2 linked regions of the Terriglobus albidus genome follow. The protein of the gene in region 1 interacts with the protein of each later gene in a pairwise test. Links are inferred from orthologs where the notes say so. Each region holds a gene or a part of one and is shown on either strand. Other genes may lie near its edges. The genes, in order: FTW19_RS19720 and priA.

Evidence for each region.
Region 2: the proteins of FTW19_RS19720 (region 1) and priA interact in binary tests that used the Escherichia coli proteins (3 or more experiments, as listed by UniProt). The link is inferred for Terriglobus albidus from one-to-one orthologs.

Annotation. Positions count from the first base shown.
Region 1 is NZ_CP042806.1:4,938,281-4,949,495, forward strand. The notes cover bases 3,317-6,033. They hold FTW19_RS19720 (single-stranded DNA-binding protein), read left to right. Parts: upstream 3,317-4,301; coding sequence 4,302-4,766; downstream 4,767-6,033. Other genes in these bases: cyoE (heme o synthase), read left to right, coding at 3,317-3,407; FTW19_RS19710 (DUF420 domain-containing protein), read left to right, coding at 3,407-3,970; FTW19_RS19715 (hypothetical protein), read left to right, coding at 4,008-4,232; cyaY (iron donor protein CyaY), read left to right, coding at 4,854-5,183; FTW19_RS19730 (glycosyltransferase family 2 protein), read left to right, coding at 5,229-5,999. In the rest of the region: trpE (anthranilate synthase component I), read right to left, coding at 1-1,411; FTW19_RS19700 (hypothetical protein), read left to right, coding at 1,597-2,325; more of cyoE, read left to right, coding at 2,451-3,316; FTW19_RS19735 (SDR family oxidoreductase), read right to left, coding at 6,095-6,838; FTW19_RS19740 (LysE family translocator), read right to left, coding at 6,949-7,566; FTW19_RS19745 (IS4 family transposase), read left to right, coding at 7,878-9,206; FTW19_RS19750 (PQQ-dependent sugar dehydrogenase), read right to left, coding at 9,339-10,634; FTW19_RS19755 (TonB-dependent receptor plug domain-containing protein), read right to left, coding at 10,822-11,215. UniProt on the Escherichia coli protein: Plays an important role in DNA replication, recombination and repair. Binds to ssDNA and to an array of partner proteins to recruit them to their sites of action during DNA metabolism. Acts as a sliding platform that migrates on DNA via reptation.
Region 2 is NZ_CP042806.1:6,071,221-6,082,826, reverse strand. The notes cover bases 8,098-11,205. They hold priA (replication restart helicase PriA), read right to left. Parts: upstream 10,844-11,205; coding sequence 8,351-10,843; downstream 8,098-8,350. Also shown: FTW19_RS24310 (hypothetical protein), read right to left, coding at 1-455; FTW19_RS24305 (UDP-3-O-(3-hydroxymyristoyl)glucosamine N-acyltransferase), read right to left, coding at 459-1,394; FTW19_RS24300 (lysophospholipid acyltransferase family protein), read right to left, coding at 1,525-2,454; FTW19_RS24295 (two-component system sensor histidine kinase NtrB), read right to left, coding at 2,595-4,202; FTW19_RS24290 (lipid-binding SYLF domain-containing protein), read right to left, coding at 4,266-4,958; FTW19_RS24285 (response regulator transcription factor), read right to left, coding at 5,261-5,875; dcd (dCTP deaminase), read right to left, coding at 6,015-6,569; FTW19_RS24275 (HU family DNA-binding protein), read left to right, coding at 6,749-7,018; FTW19_RS24270 (site-2 protease family protein), read left to right, coding at 7,067-8,068; FTW19_RS24260 (polyprenyl synthetase family protein), read right to left, coding at 11,258-11,606.

The sequences.
Region 1 (11,215 bases):
AATCGGCCACAATGCCGGCGCCGGCCTGGATATGCCCCTCTTTGCCATGCATGAACAACGTACGGATCGCGATGCAGGAGTCGAGATTTCCGGAGAAATCCGCATACAGCACACTGCCGCCGTATACGCCACGGCGTGACGGCTCCAACTCCTCGATCACCTCCATGGCGCGGATCTTCGGCGCACCTGATAGAGTGCCCGCGGGGAAGCAGGCACGGAAGGCGTCCATCGGGTTGAGGCCATCACGGAGGGTACCTTCGATCGAGCTGACCATATGCATGACATGCGAATAGCGCTCGACAAACATCAGATCCGTCACCTTGACCGATCCGAACTCGGAGACGCGGCCCACGTCGTTACGGCCCAGGTCAACCAGCATGACATGCTCAGCAACCTCCTTCGGGTCCTGGCGCATATGCAGCTCCAGCGCGAGATCCTCCGCCGGGTCTTCCGCCCGTGGCTGCGTGCCTGCAATCGGACGGTACTCCACCTTCGATCCGTGAACGCGCACCAGCAGTTCCGGCGATGAGCCGACGATATGCGCCGGAACACCGTCCATCGGGAAACGGAGAAAGTACATGTACGGGCTGGGATTGACGATACGCAGCGAACGATAGACCTCAAAGGCATCCACACCCGGGGTGACGTCGAAGCGTTGCGACAGAACACACTGGAATATGTCGCCCGCGGCGATATATTCCTTCGTCTTTTCCACAGCCTTAAGGAACTGAGCCTTGCGGGTCCGCGGCTTGATCTCGAGCTTCGCCTCGTTCTTCCGCTTCCGCGTCCGTTTCAGTGACGTATGCAGGCGTTTTTCCAGCGCATTCAGCCGGCTCTCAGACCGCTTGTACGCTGTCGTCGGAGAGGTTTTCGTCACGTCCGCGGTCACAATCAGGTGGATCGCCTTCTTCACATGGTCGAAAGCCAGCACCTGATCGAAGAACATCAGGCAGGCATCCGGCACATGCAGCTCGTCTGTGGCGAGCTCCGGCAGGCGCTCGATCTGACGAACGACGTCATAGCTGAAGAAGCCCACAGCCCCCGCGGTAAATGGAGGCAGGCCCGGCAGCTTGGCCGGTTTATGTGCCGTCAATGCCGCTTTCAGCTCTGCGAAGATATCGCCGGTGAAGTTCCGCGTCCGCTTCCCTTCCGTGACGGTAATCGACGTTCCGCGAGAGGTCATGCGGCGATACGGCTGAATGCCGATGAAGGTGTAGCGGCCAATGCGCTCGCCGCCTTCAACGGACTCCAGCAGAAATGCCTCCGGCTCCTCGGCGGCAATGCGCAGGAAGGCGGAAACCGGAGTCTCGAGATCGGCGGTCACCGTGCGGTAGACCGGAACCAGGGTGTGCGATTTCGCCAGACGGACGAAATCCTTCTGCAATGGAAAAGTTGTAGCGTCGGACGGCATCAAGGCTTATGGTAAATCTGCCCTGCCGGAAGGGCTTGGTAAATTCCCAAAATCCACAAAGGACGAATGCTAGAGCATTTCTCCTGTTGCTGGGTAGCCCGGAAGGGGAGTGCAGCGGCGTTTTCATTGCGGAAAACGCCCATAGATAACGAATCTCTACACGACACCTACAGGAGAAATGCTTCATGGCAACGACTGCTGTGGCTGTAAAACGGCCGGTACATCCGGACCGTATCTTCTTTCCCATGCTGTGCGGCTTGATGCTTCTCCTGGTTTGGTTCGGATTCTCAAAAACCTACTACGCCGCTGGCATGGTCCACGCCAAACTTCCCAGCCCAACCATTCACGTACACGCCATCGCGGCAACATTGTGGTTGATTACCCTGATTATCCAGATCGGCCTCGTCTCCGCCCGCAAGGTGAAACTGCACATGACGGTAGGTCTGTGGGGCTTCAGCCTGGCGGCGGGCTGGGTCGTCATCGCCATGGCTGCGGCTCTGGACGCGTTACGGCGCAACATGTCTCCTCCCGGCTCAGGTCTCGATCCGCTGACCTTCTTTATTGTTCCAGTCACAGGTGCCGGACTTTTCGCATGGTTTGCCGGATGGAGCTACCTGGCCCGCCGCACGCCCCAGGCGCACAAGCGGCTGATCATGATCGCAACCATCGCCATTCTGGATGCCGCCGTCGGCCGCTTTCCGTACACGGTATGGCCCAGCCTGACCGGTCTGAAGCAGTCACTCGTGCTTTTCGTACTGCTCGCCGCCATCATGGTCTACGACCTCATCACGCTGAAAAGAATCCATCGCGCTACCTGGATTCCGGCCCTGGCGCTCATCGTGGTGCACCTGACACGGATTCCGTTCGGACAAACTCACCTCTGGATGCGGTTCGCGGCAATGTGCCAGGGTTAGGGCGTATTTCGAGAAGCAGCTACCGCAGAATCTGTCCGAAAATCGGCTGCTACGGCAGCCGATTTTCTATATGGGCTCCCACTGAGGCCCTGTAGCAGAAATCAGCGCGGTATCCTAGAAGGAGCGTGCAATCTCCGGCAACAACTCAGGATCTGACGGGCTCCGCCGCGGCCTCACGGTTTCGCGAGTGGATGATGGACTATGCGGAGCTGTTCAAGGCCCGTGTCACCCTGCTCGTCGTCATCACCGGCGCCGCCGGCTTCTATCTGGGCTCGCTCCGCAGCGGCATCAGCCCCTTCAACATGGGCCTGCTCAACACCCTGGGCGGCATGGCCGTGGTTACTGCAGGCTCCGCGGCGTTGAACGAGGCCCTGGAGCGCCGCAGCGACGCACAGATGCGACGCACAGCGCGTCGTCCCATGGCAGCCGGCCGTATCGGTCTGCTGCATGGCCTGCTTCTGGGGTTCGCTGCCGTCTTCTTCGGGTCGATGTTCCTGGCGCATGAGACCAATCTTCTGACGGGTACCCTCACGCTCATCACCGCTGTCGGCTACGTCGGAATCTATACGCCGTTGAAACGTATGACCACGCTGGCGACCTTCATTGGAGCCTTCCCGGGCGCCCTGCCGCCGCTGATTGGCTGGACAGCCGCCCGCGGCATGATCGAGTGGCCCGGTGTCGCCCTGTTCGCTGTGCTCTTTGTCTGGCAGTTCCCGCACTTCATGGCCATCGCCTGGATGTACCGGGAAGACTATGCCAGCGCCGGCATCAAGATGACGCCCGTCGTCTCGCCCAACGGGCTGACGACCGTGGCCCAAAGCCTTTTCTACGCCGTACTCATGATTCCCGTGAGCTTGTGGACGACATGGCTGGGAGTGACCGGAATTCCCTACTCCATCGCCGCAACCATCCTGAGCCTTGGCTACCTGTGGTACACGGTGCGCTTCGCCAGGATTCTGAAAGAAACAGACCCACTGAAATCGCGAGCCTATGCACGCGATCTGCTGAAAGCGTCTGTCATCTATCTGCCGCTGTTGCTGGCGGCCATGATGCTGAACGCCCAGGGAAGGATCTTCTTCTAATGGCAACAACTCCTGCCGGAGCTCCTAGAATCCACACGCCGGCGAGCGTGATCTGGACGATTATCGCGGTCAGCGCCGCTGCCAGCGCCTTCATCTTCTGGCTTGTCTATTTCCACCAGCCGGTCGATATGGCAGGCACACAGCTTGCTTTTTTGCCGGCACTGAATGGCTTGCTGAACGGGCTCAGCGCCATCTGCATCCTGATCGGCGTGCGCTTCATCATGGCCAAGAAGGTCAAGCAACACCGCACGATGATGTTTGCGGCGTTCTTCTTTTCCACACTCTTCCTGGTCAGCTACCTGGGCAATTTTGCATTGCATGGCGAAACCAAACTGCCGATCGCGCACACTGGCGGCGTCTGGTGGACTTACCTGTTGCTTCTGATCTCGCACATTCTTACCAGCGTGGTTGCGCTGCCGATTGTGCTGATTACCTTCTTCCTGTCGCTGACAGAACGCTTTCCACAGCATCGTGCTCTGGCGAAGTACACCTACCCTCTGTGGATGTACGTCTCGGTCACTGGTGTCGTGGTTTACCTCATGCAGGCGGCGATCAGGCGCTAAGGATATTGCACCTAACGGTGATGTGCGAATTCGAGAGATGAAGAAAGACACGAAAACCCTGTTGCAGTACGGCGGCGGCATTCTGCTGGTGGGACTTCTGTCCGCGTTGCTGACGGCCACTGTCTTCGGTGGACTTACGCGGCAGGGCCCTCATACCAATACGGGCTGGCTTGGCCTGATGGTAGCCATGTGCTGCCTGCCGATGGGTTGCCTGCTCTTCCTTTTGGGGATGGCAAAGTGGCTCAAAGATTTGAGGGAATAGGATTTGAGGGAATAGTTCGATCCTAGTATCCTCGGTGCAACCGATTAGAGAGAGAAGTGGAGAAACGATATGGCGCGTGGTGTAAATAAAGTGATCCTGTTGGGCAATGTGGGTAAGGATCCCGAGATCCGCTCGACCCCCAGCGGCACGATGGTGGGAACGTTCGGCCTGGCCACAGCCGAACGCGCGAAAGATCAGACTGGCAACTGGGTTGATAAGACCGAATGGCATAACCTTGTCTGCTTCGGCCGCACCGCGGAGATCGTTCGCGACTACGTCAAGAAAGGCACACAGCTTTTCGTCGAAGGCAAGATCCAGACGCGAAGCTGGGATGACAAGGAAAGCGGACAAAAGAAGTACCGCACCGAGATCCTGGTGAATGAGCTCACGCTGCTTGGTGGCGGCGGTGGTCAGGGCGGTCAGGGTGGTGGCAACTACTCTCGCGGCAATACCGCCAGCTTTGGCTCCAGCTCGCCTGCACCGGTGGACGACTTCGCCGGGACCGGTATTACCGACGACGATATCCCTTTCTAAGCGGAATTTTCTCCGTTCCTTTCGCCGCGCCCGGCCTCTGTGCCTGGCGCGGCTTCGTCTTTGGCCGGGGATTGGTAGACTGAAACCATGCTGGACGAAGCCGCATTTCGCAGGGAGAGTGACAACGCTCTCGAGAGCCTGAAGCAGGCGTTAATTGAAGCCGAAGAAGATGGCGGCTTCGAGGTGGAAGAGAAGAATGGCGTGCTGAATGTTCTCTTTGAGGACGGCAGCGCAAAGTTCGTCTTTACCCCAAATACGCCTGTCCGCCAGATCTGGATCTCGGCTCTGTCGACCTCGTTCAAGCTGGAGTGGCACGATGGCCAGTTTGTGCTGCCAAAAACGGGCGAAGCACTGCAGCCGCTGACGCAGCGCCTGCTGCGCGAGCACCTCAGCGACGATTCCATCGTGCTTGGCTAATTTTTATTACCCAGATCGCCCGGGCGCGGTTAGTCTGAGCGTACGATGACGCTTTCTGTCGCCATCATTACCCTGAATGAAGAAGAGAACCTCCGCCGGACTCTGCCCTCGCTGCAGTTCGCCGATGAGGTCATTGTGGTGGATTCCGGATCCACCGATAAAACCGTCGAGCTGGCTCGCAGCTTCGGCGCCAAGGTCTACGAAGAACCCTGGAAGGGCTATGCCGGACAAAAGAACTCGGCGATTGCCAAGTGCACTGGGGATTGGATCCTTTCGCTCGACGCCGATGAACTGGTAAGCCCAGAACTCGCCGAGCAGTTGCATATTCTGCTGCCATCTAACCCTCCTCACGACGCTTACTATCTGCCGCGCAGGAACGTCATCTTCGGCCGCTGGATCAGGCATGGCGGCTTTTACCCGGATAGCAAGCTTCGACTTTTCCGTCGCGGCGCTGCCACCTTCGGTGCCCGCCTGGTGCACGAGACGATCACCTTTGAGGGAGAATCGGATGAGCTGGAAGGCGCACTGGTTCACTATCCCTATCCCACCATCGCCGACTTCGTGGAACACATGAACCGCTATAGCGGGCTTGGTTCGGAGATGCTCGCCCAACAGGGCGTGGTCAGCCGCGGGTATCTCACCTTCGTCTGGAACGTGGTCATCCGGCCATTGCTTCAGCTGAAATGGAACTTCTGGTTCCGCCTCGGCTTCCTCGACGGCCGCGAAGGCCTGATGCTCCACCTCTACCATGCCGCCTATGCGAGCTGGAAGTATGCGAAGGCGTGGGAGGTCGGGAAAAAGAAAGTTGCCAGTTAACAGTCTCCAGTTGCCAGTTTAAGAACGACGCCGCGGGAAGACATACACAGTGTCTTCCTGCGGCTTTTACTGGCGACTGTAAACTGGCAACTGCCTTACCAAGGCAGCGTCTGGTCCATATGGAAGTAGCCGCCTGTCGGGCCGTCTGCGGACAGTGTGGCGAGGCGTACTGAGGTTTTCGCGCCGTCAGGAATCTCCATCGGAGCGGCACTAGTGCCCATGTCGGTCTTGACCCAACCGGGATGAGCGGCGTTGACCTTGATCGGCGTATCCTTCAGCGCCGCCGCCAGATGAATGGTGTAGGAGTTCAGCGCGGCCTTTGAAGCGTTATACGCAACCATCTTGCTGCCGTAGATCGGCGAGGCCGGATCGGCGTGCAGCGTGAGTGACCCCAGAATGCTGGAGAGATTCACAATGCGCCCGGCAGGGCTCTTGCGGACGAGTGGCAGTAGTGTCTGCGTCAGCTCAATCAGGCCAAAGAAGTTGGTATCGAAGACATCGCGCAGCTGTTTCTGTGTCACGGTCGGCGCTGTGTTCGCCATCCAGTCGTCACCGCCTTCACTGACACCGGCGTTGTTGATCAGGATGTCGAGTTTGCCGAAGGTCTTATCGAGGAAGTCGTACACCTTCGGGAAATCGGAGGAGCGGGTAATCTCCAGCACAACAGGATAGGCATCGATACCGGCAGCCTTCAGCTTCTGCGCGGCGCCATCGGCCTTCTGCTGGTCGCGGGCGGCAACCACGACAGTGATTCCCTGCTCGCCGAGCTGTTTGGCGGTCTCAAAACCTATCCCTTTGTTTGCTCCGGTAATGAGCGCAACTTTCTTCGTCTCTGCCATGGCATCTCTCCTTGTAGTACCTGTTGTAGGTGCGAGAGGTTAGATCACGATAAAACCGAAAGAGATGCAAGGATCTCTCTGTAGTGAGACTACAAACTCTCTAGGCTTTTTTAGTCTCCAAACGCAACCTTCAGACCTACACCAATGAAAGTAGTCCCGGCGAGGCGATCAAGCCACACGCCTGCCTTTGGGTTCCGCTTGAGCCACGCGCCTACTGTTCCGGCAAAGATGCCGATCGTGCTGAAGACGAGGAAGGCCATCATCATGAAGATGCCGCCGAGAATCATCATCTGGATTGCCGGCGAAGGTCCATTCTTCTGCACGAACTGCGGCAGAAAGACAAGGAAGAAAAGCGTCACCTTAGGATTCAGCATGTTGCCGATCACACACTGACGGAAGACCAGCCAGAGCGACTTCTTCGGTGCATTCCCTGCTACCGAGAGCGAGCCGCTACGCCAGCTCTTAATGCCGATCCAGAACAGGTAGGCCGCGCCGGCGTACTTGATCATCTGAAACGCAACCGGTGAGGCCCGCAGGACGGCGGCCAGACCTACAGCCGCAATGGTCGTGTGGAAGATGACACCGAAAGCAAAGCCGCAGGCAGCGACAAAGCCGGCCATACGTCCCTGTGAGATGCCGCGAACAAGAACCTGAATGTTATCCGGCCCGGGCGCGATAGCCAGAATAAAGACCGCGCCAATATAGAGGGTCAGTTGGGAAGCGTGCATACCAGAACCCTACCAGTTGAACGTCTCTGCTTGCCAGCAGAATGAAACAAGGCGGGTTCAGCAGAGTCTTCCCAGAACGTATGGCCTGTTCGAACGTAGTTCGAACAGGGTGGGAGCCGTGGGCTTCAGCCCACGGTTTACAGCCCTGCACAAGAATGGGCTTCAGCCCTGGGCCTTTGCTCGGCAGAATCGAGAGACCCAGGGCTAAAGCCTAATGTCACTTACTTTGTACCTGTGAGTTGAAAAATTGTGTGCAGGAGAGGGAGATAAGAAGCAATCTGTAAGAGCTCTGGGAATCGCGTCAGGTCTGGATGGAGATCAAGGCGGAAGCAGAAAACCTACTGAAGCTGTTTGAACGGGTTGTTCCTGTTATCTCGTGGGGGGAATTTGGCGGTGGTGGCCAAATCTACACGTTGCCAGTAGTGGTGGAGATGATGTTGCTGCAGCGTCTGAGTGAACACGGGACGCAGCAGGAAGCTGTTCATGCGCTGTTGGGTGGTCGTCTGGATAGGCTGCTACCCAACAGCAAGCGCGTGCAAGGGGGACGTATTTCAGCCAACACTGGCGGCTACGCCCGGGCATGTGGGCGAATCAGCCCCGAGACGGTGGAACAGGTCTGCGATCAGACGTTGGCCGCACTGAGCGATCAGATCGAAGCGGAGGCGAAATGGGGTCGCCCGGTGCTGCTGCTGGATGGCAGCAGTGTGCGCCTGGAGCATACAGCCGATATCTTGAAGGCATTTCCAGCGGGCCGAAACCAGCACGGTCTCGGTCACTGGGGGATCATGAAGTGGGTCTGCCTGCATGATGTGCGGACAGGGATCGCACAACGTCCAGCCTGGGGACCGATGTATGGACCGGAGGCGGTGAGCGAGCAAAACCTTGCGAAGAAGGTTCTGAGCCGGGCCCCCGCCGGCAGTGTGATTATCGGGGATGGCGGCTTCGGGATCTTCGCTTTTGCGCAGGAAGTGATCGGCAGCGGGCATCAAGCTCTGTTCCGTCTGAGCAAGGCACGGGCCCTCTCCCTGGGAGGTAAATCTCTGCCGGCTCAGGGGGAGTTTTTGGTGTGCTGGAAACCCAGCGCGCAGGAACGCAAAAAATACCCAGAGCTGGCGGATGCTGAAATAAAAGGCCGCTTGATCGTGCGTTCGGCCAAGGGTTTTCGCGACAGCCTCTATCTGTTCACTACGCTGGAGCAGGAGGCCGACGAGATCGTCGCTCTGTACGGAGAACGCTGGAATCTGGAACTGGATCTCAGAACCCTGAAGGGAACTCTGCGGCTGGAGCACCTGCATGGCAAAAGCCAAGCTGCGGTAGAGAAAGAGTTGCTTATCGCCGTCGTAGCCTATGGGTTGGTCAGGGCTTTTATGGCCACCGCCGCCCGCAGGGCCGGCGTCGATCCACGAATCTTGAGCTTCACCCAGGCCTACGGCCTGATCAATGCCATGAGCCCGAAACTCTGCTCTCCAAACCCAGTCCTCAGACAACAAACCTACGACCGGCTACTCGATTACATCTCCAAAGCAAAGCTGCCTCAACGAAAGAAAAAACGTTCTTACCCCAGAGAAGTCTGGGGTAGAGGCAAATCCTTCCCCTCCAAACATCACTTCGGCCCTCTACCAAAAACAAAAAGTAAGTGACATTAGGCTAAAGCCCGTCGTTTATGTGCTCCAAATCAGCGGGCTGAAGCCCGCTGCTCCCACCACGTTTCCGCGTGGAGATGAGCAGGCTATTTGAAGACCACACCATTCATCGATACAACCTCGATACGCCTACTTCTTCCCGGTATAGCTGACCCGCCAGATAGTGCGGGAGCCATCGTCACTCACCAGCAGGGAGCCATCCTTAGCCGTGGTAACACCTACCGGCCGTCCCCAGACCTGGCCCTCGGACGTAACGAAGCCGGTCAGGAAGTCCTCGTATTCACCGGTAGTGGGCTTGCCGTTCTTCATCGGGACACGAATCACCTCGTACCCTGCACGAATCTTGCGGTTCCAGCTTCCATGCTCTGCCGCAAAGATATCTCCAGTGACGCCCTGGAACTGTCCACCGGGATAGAACATTATCTGCAGCGAAGCCATATGAGGCTGCACCAGGACGTCCGGCGTAATGACCTTCGCCTTCAGCTCCGGATGCTTGCCTTCGTGGCGTGGATCCTGATGACCGCCCATGTAAAACCAGGGCCAGCCATAGAAGCCGCCCTCTTTCACGCTGGTGATGTAGTCCGGCACCAAGTTGTTGCCGAGGTTGTCACGCTCATTGGTCGAACACCACAGCTCGCCTGTCGTGGGATTGACGGCCTCACCCACGCAGTTACGAATGCCTGCGGCATACACCTTCACGAACTTACCCTCGGGCGTGAACTCGAGCACATCGGCACGATGCTCTTCCTGGGGATGCGTATCCATGTCATCCACATTCGAGCCTGAACCCACGGAGATAAACATCCGCTTTCCGTCCTTCGAGAAGACAACATCACGTGTCCAATGACCGCTACCGGGAGCCATCGGATAGAGCTTTTCAATCAACTGCTCGCTCTTATCCGCGGCCTTTAGATCGCCATTCTTGTACGCATAGCGATAGAGCGACTTCGTCGTGGCCACGTAGACATACTGAGGATTCGGTCCCAGCGGATAGAAGGCAATTCCGAACGGACGGTCGAGTCCGCTGGCAAAGGTTTCTACCGTCACGGCTTTGCCATCAGCACCTACCCCGCGCAGCACCTTAATCGTGCCGGCGCCGGAGTCCGCCAGAAACACGTCTCCATTGGGAGCTGTACGCATCAGGCGCGGGATATCAAATCCCTGAGCGTAGATCTCCACCTTGTAGCCCGTGGGCGCCTGCGGCCAGGCATTCTGCGGACGGTCCACGAGATGCGGTCCATTCCCCACTGCCTCGGCTTCATTCGGCTCCGGCAGATCGGCGACGGTGATCTTCCAGCGCTGACCGGGTTTCTCATCGGCATAGCCGGCCCAGGCCTGCTGCCCGGTCCGAATCTGCTGGGCTACGGAAGCAGAAGTAACAAGAGCCATCGCTGACGTCAGGGCGAGCAAGGAACGGTGCTTCATTCCGGAATCCTCCGACGGGAATATTTGGAGCGACTCCATTCTCCCCCGAACGATAGATATCCGTCATCTCGCACAGATTCAGTTCATGCTTGATTATGTGTTCACATCGCAAAAATCCAGGGTTTAAAGCCCACAGCCCGCCTCCGGGTACTCTCGGAGACGGGCCATTAGCAACGTCAGGATGGTTTTAGAAGGCCCAGGTGAGCCCGAACTCGGGATAGCGATTCATCTGGGTCAGTTCGTAGGGCTGGCAATACTGGCAGTGCGGAATCATGACGTACTGGTAATAATTCTGGTTATTGAGTGCGTTATCGAGTCCGCCGTACAGCTTCATACCACGGCCCTCTTTCTGGAAATTCACTTCATAGTGAACGTCGACGCGTTGATAGTCCGTGCCACGTGCCATGTTGACACTGGTGATGTCATAGATCGGCCGCTGCTGGAGCTGCGACTGCTGCACCAGGTACGGTGTGTACGGCGTACCCGTGTGCGAGGAGTAGCGGGTTGTGAAGACCTGCTTCTTGCCCATGCGGACACCGGCAATCAGGTTAGTCCGCAGAGGCATGTCATAGTTGGTGCGA
Region 2 (11,606 bases), 1.1 Mb from region 1 along the record:
TAAGCATCGGCGCGGTCCAGGACGTACTGTGCCGAGGGCTTGAAGTCGGCTGTCTCCGGCGAGAGTACTACCAGGTAGAGGTCGGGTCTCAGGAACCGCATCACTGAGTTCGATTCCAGGATGTTGTTGGCTGACTTAGCCAGCTCGGCGCGCAGCCGGGGCATCGCTTCGGCGAGTTGTCCCTGGCGGGTCCGCAGCCACAGGGAGCGGGCCGCACCGGCTGCGAGATACCGGCTGGTGTCTGTCCCGGAGGTCGAGGTGCGTTCTTCGGTCAGAGCGATGGTGTGGTCGGCTGTCTGGCAGTCACATGGCTCGCCATCGGCGGAGCAGACGTAGTGGCCGTACTGCGTGATCTTGACCGCGGTCCAGTGCAGGGCAGGGAAGGTGCGTATCAACTCGCAGACGGCAGAGGTCTTGCCGATATTGCGTGTGTGTCCGCCGATGACGACGAGCATGCCCTAATCCTTCCGCAGTTTGGCCAGGTCTCGCAAATATTGCTTCAGCGGCTGGGCCGGACGGCCCCAGAAGACCTGGTTGGCTCCGAAGAGCTTCTTATTCGAGAGTACGCCGGCGCCGCCGCCCAGAATGACTCCGGGGCCGACAATGGCCTTTTCGCCGATACCGACCTGTCCCCCGAGGATCGCTCCGTCTTCCACCACGGAGCTTCCGGAGATGCCTGTCTGCGCCGCGATGACTACGTGCTTTCCGATGCGGCAGTTGTGCCCGATGTGCACCAGGTTGTCGATCTTTGTGCCCTGGCCGATGCGGGTCTCTTCCAGAGCGCCGCGATCGATGGTAGAGTTTGCGCCCACCTCGACATCGTCCTCCAGGGTCAGCGTCCCCTGTTGGGGAAACAGCGTATAGGCTCCGGAAGAGGAGCGTGCATAGCCGAAGCCAAAGGAGCCGAGAACGGCGCCGCTCTGAATGACGCAGCGAGCACCAAGAATCGTGTCCGCATGGATGGTGACGCGAGGCCCGATGACGCAACCATCGCTGATGCTCACTCGCGCCTCAATGACGGTGTAGGGGCCTATGCTTACGCCCTTCCCAATAGTGGCGGTCTCATCCACGACGGCAGAGGGATGAATCTCCGTCCTCTGCGGAGCCAGGAGATGTTGCGCTGCCAGGGAAAAGGCAAGCCGCGGATCTTTGGTCAGAACGATGCGAGGGTCGGAGATCTCGGCAGCGAGCGTAGGCTTAGTCAGAATTGCCCCGGCTGCCGAGAGCAGAGCAGCCTCCAGCGTCTTTTCATCACTGGCGAAGACGACAGCATCCGGCGTCGCTTTGCTGATAGCAGAAACGCGAGCGATCTCACCCGGGCCCTCATCGGCCGAGGCAAAGGTGGGACAGCCGGAGGCCGTAATCTTCGCTGCTAGCTGCGAAAGGTCAAACATGAGGTGTGCCTCCGTACTTTACATTGTCAGCTTCGACTGTGGCCCCCGCCACAGCCTTCGGCCTCCGCCTCATCTGGACCAATTTTCGCACGCAACGCTGACGGCAGGAGTTTGAGGACACGTCCTGGGTTTAATAAAGCTTCGCTTCTCCTTCAGGCCGTGTCTTCCAGCGGCGGTGCACCCATAGCCACTGGTCAGGATATTCGCGCACATAGCGTTCGATCTCCAAGGTGAAGCGAGCGGTGTTGGTGATTGCGTCCATCTCGTGGTCGCCGGTGCGGGTCAGCTCAATCTCCGGACCGAAGTGCAGTACATAGCGTTTCTCTGCTTCATGCCATAACAGGAAGCCCGCCAGCACGGCGGCATTGGTCTTGAGAGCGACGCGTGCCAGGCCTGCGCCGGTGCATGCCTGGGTCCCGAAGTATGGAACGAAGACGCCCTGGGGCGGCGTCATGTTGGTGTCCATCAGGATGCCGACCGTTTCTCCCTGATGCATGGCGCGCAGCAGACCGCGGGCGGAGTCATCTTTGTGAAGGACACGGTTGCCGTGCATGCAGCGGATTCCGTTGACGAATCTGTCGACCAGCGGATTGTCCAGACGCCGGATCACCATGGCCATCGGAAAGCCGCGCAGGGAATGGAAGAAGCTTGAGAGCTCCCATGCTCCCAGATGGCCGGTGATGATCAGCACGCCGTGGCCTTTGTCCCGAGCCTTCAGGTAGTTATCCAGGCCGTCGTAGCGGATGAACTGGCTGGCGCGCTGGGCGGTGTATCCCGCCATCTGGCAGAACTCCGCGAGCTGCCATCCGAGGTGCCGGTAGAGTGAGCGCAGAATGCCTTCCCGCTCCTCGGGAGGCATCGCCGGAAAGCCGATCTCCAGGTTGCGGATTCCAGTTTTTCTAAGCCGGGAGAGCAGATGAAATGCCGCAGCACCCACGGCAGCGCCGACGATCCGTGCCAGAAAGCGGGGCAGGATGCGCAGGGCGCCAACAAGAAGCCACAGGGGAATGAATTCAAGCCAGTGGCGAAAGGTCGCGGATTTGTTCGTGCTTGTTGCCAAAACAACAGTCTAGAGCGTTTTCCCTGCTGCTGGGTATCCCAGACGCGGCGCGCAGCGGCGTTTTCATTGCGGAAAACGCCCATACGATGCGGAGGCACTACACCTGCAGGAAAACGCTCCATGCCGTGTCGACACCGGGCCTACAGGCTTTGTAGCTCGTGAGACGTGTGAATGGGCAGAAAGATCCCAAGGGTGGTTCCGTGATTCTCAGGGGCGATGCTGCTCTCCACGCGGATAGACCCGCCGTGCCCTTCCACGAACTGCTTTGCGACGAATAGGCCGATCCCCGTGCCGATGGTGCTGCGGGTGGTGAAAAACGCCTCGAAGATGCGTTCGAGGTTCTCCTTTGGAATACCAATGCCCGTGTCTTTGACGCGCAGCTGAACTCCATCTGAGGGGAATGAGACGTCCTGCACCGAAACGGTCAAGGTGCCGCCCTGGGGCATGGCATAGAGAGAGTTGGTGATGAGGTTTGAGATCACCTGCAGCATCTCGCCCTGGCGCAACACAATCTTCCGGTCTGACTCCAGATGCCTCTCCAGCGTGATGCGATAGGCCTTGCAACGTGGCTCATAGACCTTGAGAGCATTCTCCACCAGGTCGGAGATGGAGGTAGGTTTCGCTGAAGAGTGCTCGCGATAGTAGCCCAGGGTCTGTTTGGCGATGTGAGAGACGCGAGCGAGCTCGTTCTCCGCGGTTTCGAGATAGGTCATGCCCTGGGGATCGGTCACCATTGGCCGCAACAGATAGAGCAGATTTACCACGGCTTCCAGCGGATTGTTGATCTCATGTGCGATGGTGGCGGCCATCCGTCCAGTAGCTGCGATCTTCTCGGCCTGCAGGAGCGACTCTTCCATCCGCTTGCGGTTGGAGATGTCGTGAAGAATCTTCGAGGCGCCGACGATTTTGCCGGTTTCATCTTTGACCGGCGAGACCGTCAGGGAGACCGGAATCCGCTCTCCGCTCTTGGCCAAGCGCGTGGTTTCAAAGCGTTCGATCCGTTCTCCCGCTCTGATCTTGCTCAGAATAAGCTCCTCGTCGGCATGGAACTCCGGTGGGATGAGCTTGAGGATGGATTGCCCGATCATCTCCTCAGGGCGATACCCGAATACGCGGGTTGCCGCGTCATTCCAGCTTGCAATGATGCCGTTCAGGTCCTTGCTCAGGATCGGGTCGTCGGATGAAGTGACAATCGCCGCAAGCTCACTCAGACGTTTGGCATGTTCCTTTTGCTCGCCGGCGTGCAGGACGAGTTGTTTCCGTAAACGGATGGTTTCCAGGCAAGCCGCCGTCTGCGATGCCAACACGCCGATCGAGAACACACCTTCCTCGGAAAAGGCGGCGGTTCGACCGCTGATGTAAACGAGGGCTCCCGCGCCGATGGTGCACGGCAATGGAACTGCCAGCAAGCTGCGAAACGCTTTGCGGGAAATCTTTTCCGGCAGAGCAGGTATGCCGAAGCGAGTACTGATGTTATCGATGCGAATGACTTTATCGGGTATAGGGAAGTCGGCAGCAAGCGGCGTCATAGATGCGCCTGGTTCCGCACACCACACCGAGCCGGTGTCAGATGGACGATACAGCAGAACCCCTGCGTCTGCAGCGCTGAGAGTGCGCCCGGTATCGACCGCAAAGCACAATGCCTGCGTGCTCTCTGTTGCACGAAGAAGAGACAGACCTGCTTCTGCGAGCAGGCGCGAGGCATCGCCCTGTTCCCGTAAGATCGTAATGTGTGCGGCGGCAGACATAATAGTCAGAAGAGCAGTGAGGCCGCCAGAGAGGCGGCCTCACTTGTTGAGATGCAAGAGAGGTTACTTGGATGCCTTGGCGGTCACGAAGTACTTCGCCACGGTTGCGACGAATGGATGAGCCGAAGGAGGAGTAGGAGTATTTCCCTTCAGGATGGTCTCAAAGGGAATTGCCGATCCATAGAAATCGCGGGTATCGTCCGAATTCTGTTCGAACCACGCACCTTCCAGATCGATGCCGGCGAACAGTCCCTTGGAGCGGGAATAGGTCAACAGCTCGGCGTTGAGCTTCCAGTCCGTTCCGGCCTGCGCGTTGCGGCCCACGGGGCCGGCTGACGCCGCGGCATCGCCACCGATCTTGAACTTATTCTTCAGCATGTCCTGCATGCCTTTCTGGTTCATCGCAATGATGACCAGATCGGTTGCCTGACCGCCGATCTGAAAACCGAGGCTGCCGCCGGTCAGCTTCACAAAGACAGGCGCAGACCAGCCGTGGCCGGTGCGGCAGGTTGTAACACCCTGGCCGTACTGTCCACCCACAACAAAGGCAGCCTTCTTGTACGAAGGAATCACGGTGACGCAGTAAGCGCTGGCAAGAATGCTCTGTGGAATCGACTTATCCGGAGTGGCCATGATCTCGTTGAGTACGCCTTCGGATGCCTGAAGGCGCTCCAGCTCTTTGGAGTTGTCGGATGCGTGAACCAGTGGAGCCAGGGTCAACAGCGTGCCACACAGTGCTGCTGCAAACTTTTTCATGTTGTTCTTCCTTTCGGGCGCAAGCGCCTCGTCCTATTGGAATGGATGGACGGGCAATTAGAGAAGTTGTCCCGAAGGAACAAGTGCGAAGAAAGCTGGATGTGATTGGGTGAAGTGAGGAGAAGTAGGGGGGTAAAAAAATGGGGGCTGCGTTCCCGGTGGGTCCCGTATCCGTCAGCCCCGCTTCTCCCAGGTCTGTGTTGCTGTGATTACTCTGAGTGGTTACGAGAGAGTACGCAACGGTACGGAGGTCTATCGACGTAAGTGCTAAAAAAGTTTACTAATTTGCAAATAGGCCAAAGTTACCGGTTTTTCCTTCCGGAGATCGGGAACAGGTGCTGCATCGCGAACATTGTCAATGAGATACGGTTCGCCACCCCCACCTTCCTCATGAGTCGGCCGACGTGTGCTTTGACCGTAGACTCGTCAATGTCGAGGGAGAGGCCAATCTCACGATTCGAGCGTCCGGCGGTGAGTAACTCCAAAACCTGAAGTTCTCGCGGGGTAAATTCCGGCGGCTCAGGGGTAGTTCGGCTGTTGGTTGGAGCCTGACTGATGAGTTTCGCCAGTACCTTCCGGGGCGCCCAGATGGAGCCTTCACGTACGGCATCGATCGCCATCTGGAAGTCTCGCTCTGACGCGGAGTAGGTCAGATAACCGCGCGCACCCGCAGCGATGACCTTTTCGACATATTCCTGATCCGTGCGATCACCCAGAACCATGGTGAGCAGCGAGGGATGCGTGCGTGCGAGGGATGCCAGCAGGACGAACGGATGCTCCGTTGCCTGAGAGTCGATGATGAGGACGGAGATCTCGTCCTCTCGGAAGCCGCCGGGGATCGCGATTCGGACGACTTCAATCCTCGATGATTCGAAGATTGCCTCGAGGCCGGCAAGGCGTACGAGATCCGTCGTCATCAGACCCAAACGGAAAGGGTGATTCTTGGACGCTAGTGTCATATTTCCGCAGTGATTTCTACTCAACAAGGGCTGCGGGCACAACACGAGGAAATTCGTGCTTTGCCTGGGAACGACAACAGAGACCAGTGGATGAACCTTAGAGTTTCGGTAGGACAATCCCCTGTTGGTTCTGGTATTTTCCGCCGCGATCGGCATAACTGACCTCGCAGCGTTCATCCGACTGGAAGAAGAGAATCTGGCAAAGGCCCTCATTGGCGTAGACGCGCGCCGGCAGAGGGGTTGTATTTGAGATCTCAAGGGTCACAAAACCCTCCCATTCAGGCTCGAACGGCGTCACGTTGACGATGATGCCGCATCGAGCGTACGTAGACTTACCAACGCAGATAGTCAGTACGTCACGGGGGATTTTGAAGTACTCAATCGATCGTGCCAGCGCAAAGGAATTCGGCGGAACAATGACAGATTCCGCCTGTACCGTCACAAACGAACGCTCATCGAACTGCTTTGGGTCGATGATGGCCGAGTTGACGTTGGTAAAGATCTTGAATTCATCGGAGACCCTGAGATCGTAGCCGTACGACGACAGTCCGTAGGAAATAACGCCTTCCCGTACCTGCTTCTCGCTGAACGGGCGAATCATTCCGTGTTCGATGGCCTGCTGCCGAATCCAGCGGTCGCTCTTGATGGACATGTCTGGGGTGAATCTCCTTCGATAACAAATTCCAGGCCCCTTTTAAAGGGAGCCGGAAAAGGCAATCTTACGGGACGGGCTGCGCGTTGACAATCTTTTCAACGCTTTCTACCATCAGCACATGCATATGGCGTCTTTCCGAGCCCGTGCAGAATTCCATGGCGGCGAGGCAATCCTTCTTGATCAAGCAAGATCTCATTCAGCGGATTGTGGATCGAACCGGCCTTCCCCGGACGAAAGCCGAGGCGGCTGTCGACACTATCTTCGATGCCATGAAGCAGACTCTGGCAGCCGGAGACAGGATTGAACTTCGCGGCTTCGGTGTCTTCAACGTGCGCCCGCGCAAGACCGGCATCGGCCGTAATCCCAGGACTGGCGCCGAGGTCAGCATTACTCCAGGAAAAGCAGTTCGCTTCAAGCCCGGCAAGGACCTTCAGGTCATTGGCTGAGTTTGGGCATTCCAGGCGTCGCTGCAGCCATAGGAAGCTTGTGGTTCTATGAGTGCCGGCCTCCTGAATCCTGTTGCCGAACCCGTTGTTGAGACACCACAGGTAAGTGCTGCGCGGCGTCCGGCATCCTCGCCCATCTGGGTGCACCTGCTGCTGTTTCTCTTGACCCTGTTCACGACTACGGCGCTCGGCATGCGCTACATGGTCAACTTCAATCAGGGCAAGCCGCCACTGACCAGCAGCGAAGATATCGTTCCCCACGTGTGGATCGCTGGGCATCTGAACCTTCTACCGCTGGGGCTGCCGTTCTCCCTGACGCTTCTGGCCATTCTTCTGGCGCATGAGTTCGCGCACTATGCTGCCTGCCGTTATGTGGGCGTGCGTGCGTCGCTGCCGTATCTGTTACCGGCGCCGACACTCAGTGGCACGGTGGGCGCCGTGATCCGATTGCGGTCGCGCATCCGCTCCCGCCGCGCACTGCTGTTGATCGGAGCTTCGGGCCCGATTGCGGGCTTCCTGGTTGCAATCGTCACCACATGGGTGGGCCTGGCGAACTCCAGGCCGGAGCCCGTTGCTTCTTCAATCGTTCGGTTCAATCCGCCGCTACTGCTGCAGATCTTTCATGTGCTGCTGCAGGGAGCGAATCACTCGCTGCCGGATATCTATAACATCGTTCCGCACCCGATGGTGGTGGCAAGCTGGGTAGGCGTGCTGATCACTGCCGTCAACCTCATCCCTGCCGGACAGCTTGATGGCGGCCATATCCTTTACGCCATCTCTCCCAAAGCACACCACATTGGTACGCAGATCACCATTGGCGTGCTTATGCTGCTGGGAACTGTTTACTGGATCGGTTGGCTGTTATGGGCAATGCTCTTGATGCTGCCCGCAATGAAACATCCGAATGTTCCGCTCGACGATGAGATGGAGCCGTGGCAGGTTGGCGTGATTGCTGTCTGCGGTGTGATCTTCCTGCTCTGTTTCTCGCTGCAGCCCTTCGCCGATGCAAGCCTGGTGGCTGAGTTCTCGCGCATTACATGGGGACGGTAGGGCGTTCGAGGAATCTGAATTAGACCCATACACCGGGTGCCCCACATACGCGGAGCTTATGTGGGAGTATCGAGCGGGAGCTCGATCCGGTGGGAGCCGTGGGCTTTTAGCCCACGGTCTATCGGTTCAATATAGAAATGGGCTTTAGCCCTGGGCCTTCTCCTGACGCGCAGAGAAGGCCCAGGGCTAAAGCCCATTTACTTGTTGAGCCTGTATCAGCGGGCTGAAGCCCGCTGCTCCCACCAGTTTTAGCCACGCATATGTCCTGAAACGATTCCCGATTTACATCAAGTGAACCGCATCGACGTCGGCGATCAGTGCCGCGCGTGGTATCTGTTGTTCGGCTGCATGCGCGAGCATGGCCCTCAGCGCTTCGGACAACGCCGCACGACTCTCTGACTTCAACACAAAGTGGAAACGATAGATCCTCTTGATCCGAGAGAGCGGAGCTGTTGCCGGACCGATGATGCGCACCTTCGGCAGAGACATCTTCTCCAGGAAGCGCCCGAGCGTTGCTGCCCATCCCGCTGCCTGCTCCAGATGGTCAGACTGGATGACCAGGTTTGCCAGCGCCGTAAATGGGGGATAGTGCATCCATCGCCGGTACTGCAGCTCTTTCTGCACGAAGGCGTGGAAGTCATGCTGCTGCGCGAACTTCATGGCGTAGTGCTCGGGATGATAGCTCTGCACCACGACGCGTCCTGGTTTGTCGCCGCGTCCGGCGCGGCCGCTGACCTGGGTGAGCAATTGAAAGACACGCTCTGCAGCGCGGAAGTCCGGCAGCCCGAGAGCAAAGTCGGCGCCGACAACGCCGACCAGCGTGACACCGTGGATGTCGTGTCCCTTGGCGATCATCTGTGTGCCGACCAGGAGATTGATCTCGCCGGAGTGCAGCCGGGTGAGCAGGCGTTCCATGTCCGCACGGCCACGCACGGTGTCGCGGTCCATGCGGCCGATGCGCGCGTTGGGAAAGATCTCGGCCAGCCGCTCTTCGCCCTGCTGTGAACCTGCGCCCAGGTAGTAGAGGTGTTCTGACTGGCAGTGCGGACAGACCTGCGGGACGGTACGGCGGAAGCCGCAGTAGTGGCATTCCAGACGTTGCCCGGCCCGTGCGTGATCGTCCATCTCATCGGCGCGGCCATGCTTGTGATAGGTCATGGCGATGGCGCAGTTCTGGCACTCGATCTTTTCGCCGCAGGAGCGGCACATCACTACGAAGCTGTAGCCACGGCGGTTGAGCAGGATGATGACCTGTTCGCCGCGCTCCAGTGTGGCTCGGGTCTCTTCGATCAGCGTGCGCGAGAAGATCTGGTCCGCGCCGGTCTGCTGGAACTCGGCGCGCATATCGATGAGCTCGACCTCGGGCAGTGGGCGGTTGGAGACGCGATCCGGCATTTCGACGCGCGCATACTTGCCGCGCTGGGCGTTGTGCCAGCTCTCGAGCGATGGCGTGGCGGAGCCGAGAGCGATAGCCGCGCCGTTCAGGCGGGCGCGAATGATGGCCGTGTCGCGTGCATGGTAACGCGGCGTTTCTTCCTGCTTGTAGCTGCCGTCATGCTCTTCGTCTACGAGGATGAGCCCGAGGTTCGGCGCCGGAGCGAAGATGGCCGACCGTGTACCGACGACGATAGGAGCTTCGCCGCGGCGAATACGATGCCACTGCTCGGCGCGCTCGTCGGGCGAGAGCTGCGAGTGCAGCAGGGCTACCTGCGATCCGAAGGCTGCGTAAAGCTGCGCGGCCATGGCGGGGGTGAGGCCGATCTCCGGTACCAGCAGAATAGCGGCCTTGCCGCGATCGAGCGCGGCCTGCATGGCAGCGAAGTAGACCGCTGTCTTGCCGCTGCCGGTCACACCATAGAGCAGGATGGGCTGGAACTGCTCTGGGGGATTGTCTAACGCGGCAATGATGGCGTCAGCGGCCGCCTGCTGCTGCGGATTCAGCGTATGTTCGTGAGCGTGCTTCTTGCCGGGTGCGTGGACCGCTCCCAGATGGAAGTTCTCTGGCACCTCTTCGATGGTGACCAGGCCGCGGCGGACCAGGGTGCCAAGCGTTGTCTGTGGCACAGGAAGCCCACGCAGGTCGGTGAGCTTCATTCTTCCGTTGACTGCGGCGAGTTCCGAGAGCAGACGCATCTGGTTGGCGTTCAGCTTGGGAAGCCGGGCATCGGGAACAAGGACCGCAACACGCTCCATGCGGCGGGCATCGCGCTGCTCGGCGACGGTCTCGCGGACCAGCCACTTCTTGCGCACCATGCCTTCCAGCAGGGCCTTGTTGGCGCCGGTGCTGGAGCGGATGCGGCCCGGCCGCAGCGCATCGCCGGCTTCCAGCAAATTCAGGACAGCGTACTCGCGGTTCTGGTCTTCGGGTGAGAGCTTGCTGCGGCGGGAGGAGCCCAGCTCGGCTCCCTGGTAGAGAATGGTGCGTCCTGTCTCGCTGATGCGATAGGTGATGTCGCGGCGGACTTCCGCCATCAGCGGCAACATGCCGCGCAGCACCTCGCCCAGCGGCGCCAGGTAGTAGCTGCTGATCCAGCCGGCAAGTTCCATCTGCTCAGGGGAGAGTACGGCATCTGCATCCAGCACCTGCTGGATCGGCTTGGTCTCGACCTCGGGAGGTGGAGGAGTGTCATGGACTTTGACGACGATGCCCATCAGCTTCTGCCCGGAGAAGGGAACCAGAACACGGGCTCCGACAGCCGGCACGACGCCATTTACCGCGTAGGTAAACGGGCGGTCCAGAGGGACGGGTAGAGCGATGTCGGCGAAGCGGGACACTGGTTCTAGGGTACGAGGATTGGGTGCGGATATGTGGGGTGGGATTTGCCCTCAGCGGCTAAAGCCGCCGTCTATGGAGCGTTTTCACGGGACGGCTGAAGCCGTCCCCTTAAGCGAGGCATTCGCACCGCAGGTGCGAACTAGTTGCGCGGTGCGCAACGGTTTTGCTTAAGGGCATGGCTTCAGCCATGCCGGAGTTGAGCTGCGAAGGAAGCGGCTTTAGCCGCTGAGGGCATGTATTGGAGAAGCAGATTTCTCCGCTACGCTACGAAATGACAAAACAAGAGATCGACGATCACCAGGCTTCTACTTAGGGCAAGAAAAGCAGGTCCTTCGCTTTGTCACCCCAGTCAGCAAAGCTGACCGGGGACCCCGCGTTGCTCAGGATGACAGATCCGAAAAGATAGTGCTTATTTACCGGTCGCGGTCGACGACGTAAGCCGGCACCCATAGCAGAGCGCGCTTGGCGTCGGTGTCGGGCAGGTCGGCGATGGAGAGCCGAGCCGCCTCGGCGTAGGCGCGGGCGGTGTCGTGTGCGTACTCGAGCGAGCCGTGCCGTCCGAGGATCTCCAGAATCTGTGAATGCGTGACGCGCTGGAAGCTGCGGTCGGCCAGTACCGTGCGGATGGCTTCGCGGTCGGCCCCGGTGCCACGCTCCAGGGCGTGGATCACGGCCAGGGTGGCCTTGCCTTCGCGAAGGTCGCTGGCGACAGGCTTGCCCAGGGTCGACTCGGTCGCGGTCAGGTCCAGCACATCGTCGATG